3 regions of the Streptomyces sp. NPDC050619 genome follow, and region 1 is predicted to be linked to each of the others. Evidence: riboswitches for the same ligand, from Rfam matches in the RefSeq annotation. Region 1 holds a riboswitch; each other region holds the start of a gene.
What was found. A riboswitch is a leader RNA that binds a small molecule or an ion and turns the genes downstream of it on or off. The one in region 1 is predicted to bind cobalamin.
Positions count from the first base shown of each region.

Region 2: it holds a riboswitch for cobalamin, as region 1 does, so the genes downstream of both, AB0I77_RS08985 (ribonucleoside-diphosphate reductase subunit alpha) here and AB0I77_RS11140 (cobalamin biosynthesis protein) in region 1, are expected to answer to the same signal.
Region 3: it holds a riboswitch for cobalamin, as region 1 does, so the genes downstream of both, AB0I77_RS29475 (HoxN/HupN/NixA family nickel/cobalt transporter) here and AB0I77_RS11140 (cobalamin biosynthesis protein) in region 1, are expected to answer to the same signal.

Region 1 covers NZ_JBFAIR010000005.1:76,244-78,435, forward strand. Annotated here, with positions in the region: gene AB0I77_RS11130 (serine protease) at 1-182, opposite strand, end outside; gene AB0I77_RS11135 (CU044_2847 family protein) at 163-507, opposite strand; cobalamin riboswitch at 732-874, shown strand; gene AB0I77_RS11140 (cobalamin biosynthesis protein) at 972-1,913, shown strand; gene AB0I77_RS11145 (cobyric acid synthase) at 1,910-2,192, shown strand, end outside.
Region 2 covers NZ_JBFAIR010000004.1:135,585-137,776, forward strand. Annotated here, with positions in the region: gene mctP (monocarboxylate uptake permease MctP) at 1-162, shown strand, start outside; partial or broken gene AB0I77_RS08980 (GNAT family N-acetyltransferase) at 449-520, shown strand; cobalamin riboswitch at 557-698, shown strand; gene AB0I77_RS08985 (ribonucleoside-diphosphate reductase subunit alpha) at 821-2,192, shown strand, end outside.
Region 3 covers NZ_JBFAIR010000020.1:28,537-30,728, reverse strand. Annotated here, with positions in the region: gene AB0I77_RS29485 (PP2C family protein-serine/threonine phosphatase) at 1-15, opposite strand, end outside; gene AB0I77_RS29480 (metalloregulator ArsR/SmtB family transcription factor) at 297-647, opposite strand; cobalamin riboswitch at 727-952, shown strand; gene AB0I77_RS29475 (HoxN/HupN/NixA family nickel/cobalt transporter) at 979-2,139, shown strand.

The DNA of each region.
Region 1 (2,192 bases):
ACGGGAGCGGTGGGCGGCACCGGGTCCGCCTCGCCGGTGCCGAGCGCGTCCGCGACGACGTGCGCGCACGTGCACAGGGTGCGCTCCGCGATCAGAAAGCCGCAGCCGGCGACCTGCCCGTCCGCGCTCCAGAACCGTGCGATACCCCGCGGGAGTTCGTCATCAGGAGCGGTCGTCGCCATCACGCTGCCCCGGGATGACGGACTCGTCCGGATTCGCCCACTGCATACTCACCGTGAAGTGCGCCTCGGTCGCCCCCCGCGCCACCACGACCCCCGCCTCCGCGCTGAGCGTGATCCCGAACTCGACGGTCACCGATCCGGGCGGTCTCGGCAACGCGCGGGCGCCGTCGACCACCGCGCCGAGCGCGGGCCGCACTCGGGCGAGGGCCTGCTGGAGGGTCTCGGCCGCACCCGCGACCACTGCGCCGCGCGACACACGCCGCACCCCGGCCGGCCCGTCCCCGGCCACCTCCAGCAGCACGATCTGACCGTCGTCGAGGAGCATCTCGCCCACGTACGCCACCGTGCGTCCCCTCCCGCATCCACCGCGCCCCCGTATGAGGCATGGGTGATATTGCAGGCGCTCACGTTCCGCGTTCACAAGCGGGTTCGTCGAATGCCGCCCGTGGAGGGGAATTCCGTTCAAGCAGGTCCCGTCGGCCGCCCCGCCGTGCTAGCGATGTGGGCCTCAGCACACTCCGCTCTCGCAGGTCAACAGCAAGTTGACGGCCCTTCCAACCCCGTGGTGGACTGCCGGAGCCAATACGGCGGCAGGAGAGGAAGCCGGTGCGAATCCGGCGCGGTCCCGCCACTGTCACCGGGGTAGGAAGCCCCGGGAGCCAGGAACTCTCGCCGCCGGTCTCGTCGAACCAGGGCGTGGACACCCTGAGTGAGGACATATCGCCATGTGCGGCTGCCTGTTGAGGTTCACCACCAGCACCCTGTCTGTGACAGCGGTCGGCTGAGTCCATGCGTGCCGATCGCGTCTTCGCGTACGGCGCCGCCGCCGGCCTCCTCGGTGACCTGCTCCTCGGCGATCCACGCCGCGGGCATCCGGTCGCCGCGTTCGGGCGGGCCGCGGGTGCCGTGGAGCGGGTGTTGTGGCGGGACCACCGGGGGTGGGGCGCGCTGCATGCCCTCGTGTGCGCGGGTGGTGCCATGGCGCTCGGCGCCGTCGCCTCTCGTGCCGTACGGACGTCCCCTGCCGCCTCCGTCGCGCTGACCGGTGCCGCCACCTGGGCCGTCGTGGGCGGGACTTCGCTTGCCCGGGAGGCGCGTGGCATCGGGGGTGCGCTGGAGGCGGGGGACATCGAGGCCGCCCGGGCGCGGCTGCCGCGGTTGTGCGGGCGGGATCCGCAGGCCCTTGATGCCGATGGGATCGCTCGGGCTGTGGTGGAGTCCGTTGCTGAGAACACGTCCGATGCGGTGGTCGGGGCGCTGGTGTGGGGGGCCGTAGCCGGCGTACCCGGGCTGCTCGGGTTCCGGGCCGTGAACACCCTTGACGCCATGGTCGGGCACAAGTCGCCCCGGTATCGGCGGTACGGGTGGGCCTCCGCCCGGCTCGACGACCTCGCCGGGTGGCCGGGAGCGCGGCTGACCGCCGTACTGAGCGCGGTGGCGGGTCCGGATCCGCGCGGGGCCGTGCGGGCCTGGCGGGCGGACGCGGCGAAGCATCCGAGTCCCAACGCCGGGCCCGTGGAGGCGTCGTTCGCGGGGGCGCTCGGGGTACGGCTGGGCGGGACGTTGTCGTACGGCGGGCGGGTGGAGCATCGCCCGGTGCTGAACGGAGCGGGCCGCGCCGTCACCACAAAGGATGTCGAACGGGCCGTACGACTCTCGCAACGCGTCAGTTGGCTCGCTCTCGGCGGGTGCGTGGCCGCACGGCTTCTCACGAAGGGGCGTACCTCATGAACGGCGGTCTCCTCGTCGCCGGTACCACCTCCGACGCCGGCAAGAGTGTCGTCACCGCCGGGATCTGCCGGTGGCTGGTGCGGCAGGGGGTCAAGGTCGCTCCCTTCAAGGCGCAGAACATGTCCCTGAATTCGTTCGTGACGCGGGAGGGCGCCGAGATCGGGCGGGCGCAGGCCATGCAGGCGCAGGCCTGCCGGGTCGAGCCCACCGCGCTGATGAATCCCGTGCTGCTCAAGCCGGGGGGCGAGCAGAGCAGTCAGGTCGTGCTCATGGGGAAGC
Region 2 (2,192 bases), on a different contig from region 1:
GTGCTGAACGTGGTGGTCACCGTGGTGCTGACCTTCGTCCTCAAGGCGCTGAAGGCTCCGGAGGGCATCGACGAGACGAAGCCCTCGGACTACACGGCGGACGCGGGCGACCCCGGCGTAGCGGTGGAGCTGCCGCCGGCCACGGCGGGCGCCGCACACTGAGTCGTACGTGCTCACGGGCCGCCGGTGAAATATCCGGCGGCCCGTCTTCGACCCAGCGGACGATGCGCTCCGCCCACCGCATCTACGAACGTCTGGGCTTCGTCCGCACCGTTCCTTCACAGTGAGCGGGAGTGAGTCCGCCTACTGGCACGCTCCGAACGGTCTTGGGCGCACTGGTCGTCCCCCGCGGCCGGAGGCCGCTGATGGGCGCTGCCGCAACCGGGCAGCGACACGGATCCTGTCCGTGGTCCGATCCGGAAGGGCGGAGTCCCTCACGACCTGGCCTCCCGAGCGCGACTGGAACCCGATCCCGCACCTCGACGACATCACTCTGCTCACCTACGAGTTGACGCTCTGACACCGACGCGACACAACATGTGGGGGGTGCTTCCCGAGCACGGCACAAGATGTATGCTCGTGCTCGCTGTCGCCGCAGGGGAATCCGGTGCGAATCCGGAACTGTCCCGCAACGGTGTACTCGCGTGCATCCGCACGCCTGTTCAGTCCGAGGACCTGCCGACAGCGTGCCCGGCCGTGCGGTCGGGTGCCCTGACGTCCGGGCCTCGTGGAATGGGCCGGTGGACGCGACGCCGTGTGCGCTCGTGCCGCCCCCCTGTCCCTCCGCAAGGCCCCCGTGCCGAGCGAGGGAGAGCCCCACGTGACCATCGCGCCAGCCGAACCGGCTTCAGCAGCCCTGGAGAACGACGGTCCCAAAGCCGCGTTGCTGCGGACCCTGACCGAGCTGACCGCCGACCTCCCCGACGCCGACCCCGGCAGAGTCGCCGCCGCCGCGCTGCGCGGCCGGTCCGCGCACGCGGACGGCACGGAGTTGCGCGAGCTGGCCACCGAGGCGGCGGCCGGTCTCATCTCCGAGGACCCCGCCTACTCCCGGCTCGCCGCCCGGCTGCTGACGATCAACATCGCCGCCGAGGCCGCCTCCGAGGGCGTCACGTCCTTCACCGAGTCCGTCGCCGTGGGACATCGGGAAGGGCTCATCGCCGACCGTACGGCCGAGTTCGTGCGCATCCACGCCGACCGCCTCGACGCGCTCGTCGACCCGGACGCCGACGACCGCTTCGGCTACTTCGGCCTGCGCACCCTGCACGGCCGCTATCTGCTCCGGCACCCCCTCACGCGCAACGTCATCGAGACGCCCCAGCACTTCATGCTCCGGGTGGCGTCCGGTCTCGCCGAGGACGACACGTCGAGGGCCCTCGACGAAGTCGCCGCGCTCTACCGGCTCATGAGCCGCCTCGACTACCTCCCCTCCTCCCCCACGCTCTTCAACTCCGGCACCCGCCACCCCCAGATGTCGTCCTGCTACCTCCTCGACTCCCCCAAGGACGAGCTGGACTCCATCTACGACCGCTACCACCAGGTCGCCCGCCTCTCGAAGCACGCCGGAGGCATCGGCATCGCCTACTCCCGCATCCGCTCCCGCGGTTCGCTGATCCGGGGCACGAACGGGCACTCCAACGGCATCGTCCCGTTCCTGAAGACCCTCGACGCCTCGGTCGCCGCCGTGAACCAGGGCGGCCGGCGCAAGGGCGCGGCGGCGGTCTACCTGGAGACCTGGCACTCCGACATCGAGGAGTTCCTGGAGCTGCGCGACAACACGGGCGAGGACGCCCGCCGTACGCACAACCTCAACCTCGCGCACTGGGTCCCGGACGAGTTCATGCGCCGGGTGAACGCGGACGAGCAGTGGTCCCTCTTCTCCCCCGCCGACGCGCCCGAGCTGGCCGACCTGTGGGGCGAGGAGTTCGACGCGGCGTACCGCGAGGCGGAGGCAGCCGGCCTCGCGCGCAGGACCATCCCCGCCCGTGACCTGTACGGCCGTATGATGCGCACCCTCGCGCAGACCGGCAACGGCTGGATGACCTTCAAGGACGCCGCCAACCGCACCGCCAACCAGACGGCCGAGCCGGGGCACGTCGTCCACTCCTCCAACCTCTGCACGGAGATCCTGGAGGTCACGGACGACGGGGAGACGGCGGTCTGCAACCTGGGGTCGGTGAACCTGGGCGCAT
Region 3 (2,192 bases), on a different contig from region 1:
TTCCGACCGGTCCACTCCGGCTCCCCCGGCTTGCCCGGTTTTGTCGGGCTGCGGCTCACTCTCGGCCACAGCCGCCCCCTACCGGCCTGAATGGCGCATTGCCGATCGCCGGTGTGCATCGTCCACGGCCTTCTCGTCCTGCAAGCATGCGCATCGCTCGATCATCACGCGCCGCGCCAGGGCTCACCGCGCGCAACCGCATCCGCGCCCGGCGAATCGCCCGAACGGGGCAGGCGGCCGAGATTGCCGATGCGGTCGGGCACTGACTGCGCGCTCGACGAACTCTCACCCGGCGTTCAACGCGCGCAGTGCTTCAGCAACTCCGAAGTCCGCTCGTCCACCACCCGGTACCGCACGATCCGGCCGTCTTTCGCCCCCTCCACGATGCCCGCCGTGCGCAGCAGGCGCAGGGCCTGGGAGACGGCGGTGTCCTTCATGCCGGTGGCGACGGCCAGGTCGGAGACGGCCAGCGGGCCGGCTCCGTGGAGGGCGAGGAGGAGGGCCAGGCGGCCGGGGTCGGCGAGGAGGGAGAAGCGGTCGGCCCAGGTGCGTACGTGATCGGGCTCGCCGACGGCGGCGATGGCATCGCAGACCCGATGTCCGTCGATGGTGCGCAGGCCGGCCCGCTCCGCGGGGACGAGGTGCATGGGGTCATCATCGCAGCTGCCTGTGCGGCCGGTGATGTCTTCTTCTCAACTTGCCTTGATACCTGAGCAGATATGCAGCCTTGCAGGTGTCGGCCGTGGCTTCTAGGGTGGGCGGGCCGTGGTGTTCGGGAAGACCGGTGACAGCCCTTCGGGGCTCAGGCCGGAGCGGCCCTCGCCACTGTGATCGGGTAGTTCCCGTCCCATGTACATCCCATGTACGACGCCACTGGCCCTCGGGCCGGGAAGGCAGGGGCGGGCGCGTCGACCCGTCAGCCAGGAGACCGGCCACGGCATCACGAAGCTGATCCACGAGGTGCTGGAGCGTGACTGTATGAGCGTGCCCAAAGGTGTGCCCCAGGGTGGTCCCCATGCTGCGCCCCATGGCGGTCCCCATGGCGGGTCCGAAATCGCCGCCGCCACTGGGTCCTTCCGCTGGCGCCGTGAGGACACCGTCCGTACCGCCGGGCTGCTGGGGGTGATCGTCGCCCTGCATGTCGTGGCCTTCGGGATTCTGTTCCTGCTGGTGATACCGAGTCACTACGAGATGGGCTCCAAGGCGTTCGGGGTCGGACTGGGCGTCACCGCGTACACGCTGGGCATGCGGCACGCCTTCGACGCCGACCACATCGCGGCGATCGACAACACCACCCGCAAACTGATGGCGGACGGCAAGCGGCCCGTGTCGGTGGGTTTCTGGTTCGCCCTCGGGCACTCCAGCGTGGTGGTCGTCATGGCGCTGCTGGTCGCCGGCGGGGCGAAGCTCGCGGGCACCCTGATGGACGACGGGTCCCGCAGCCACCAGATCCTCGGGACCGTCGGTACGACGGTTTCCGGATCGTTCCTGTATCTCATCGCCGCCCTCAACCTGGTCGCGCTCCTGGGCATCCTGCGCGTCTTCAGGGCCATGCGCGGCGGACGCTACGACGAGGCCGAGCTGGAGGCGCACCTCGACGCCCGCGGCTTCATGAATCGCGTGCTGGGCCGGTTCACCAAGTCCATCACCCGCCCCGGCCAGATGTTCCCGCTCGGTTTCCTCTTCGGCATCGGATTCGATACGACGACGGAGGTCCTGCTGCTGGCCATGGCCGGCAGCGGTGCCGCCGCCGGGCTGCCCTGGTACGCGATCCTGTGCCTGCCGCTGCTGTTCGCGGCGGGCATGAGCCTGTTCGACACGCTGGACGGCACGTTCATGAACTTCGCCTACCAGTGGGCGTTCTCCAACCCGGTGCGGAAGGTCTTCTACAACCTCGCCATCACCGGCCTGTCCATCGCGGTGGCCTTCTTCGTCGGCACCATCGAGCTGGTGGGCGTCCTGCACGACAAACTCGGCCTGCGCGACCGCGTCACCGGCTGGATCGCCGGCCTGGACCTGGACAACGTCGGCTACGTCATCGTCGGTCTGTTCGTGGTCGTCTGGGCAGCGGCCCTCGCGTACTGGCGGCTGGCCAGGGTCGAGGAGCGCTGGGCCGTCCGCCCTGCCGACACCGGCTGAGGGACCGTGTGAGGGTGTAGCGCGCTACACCCTCACACGGGTGCCTCCTCACC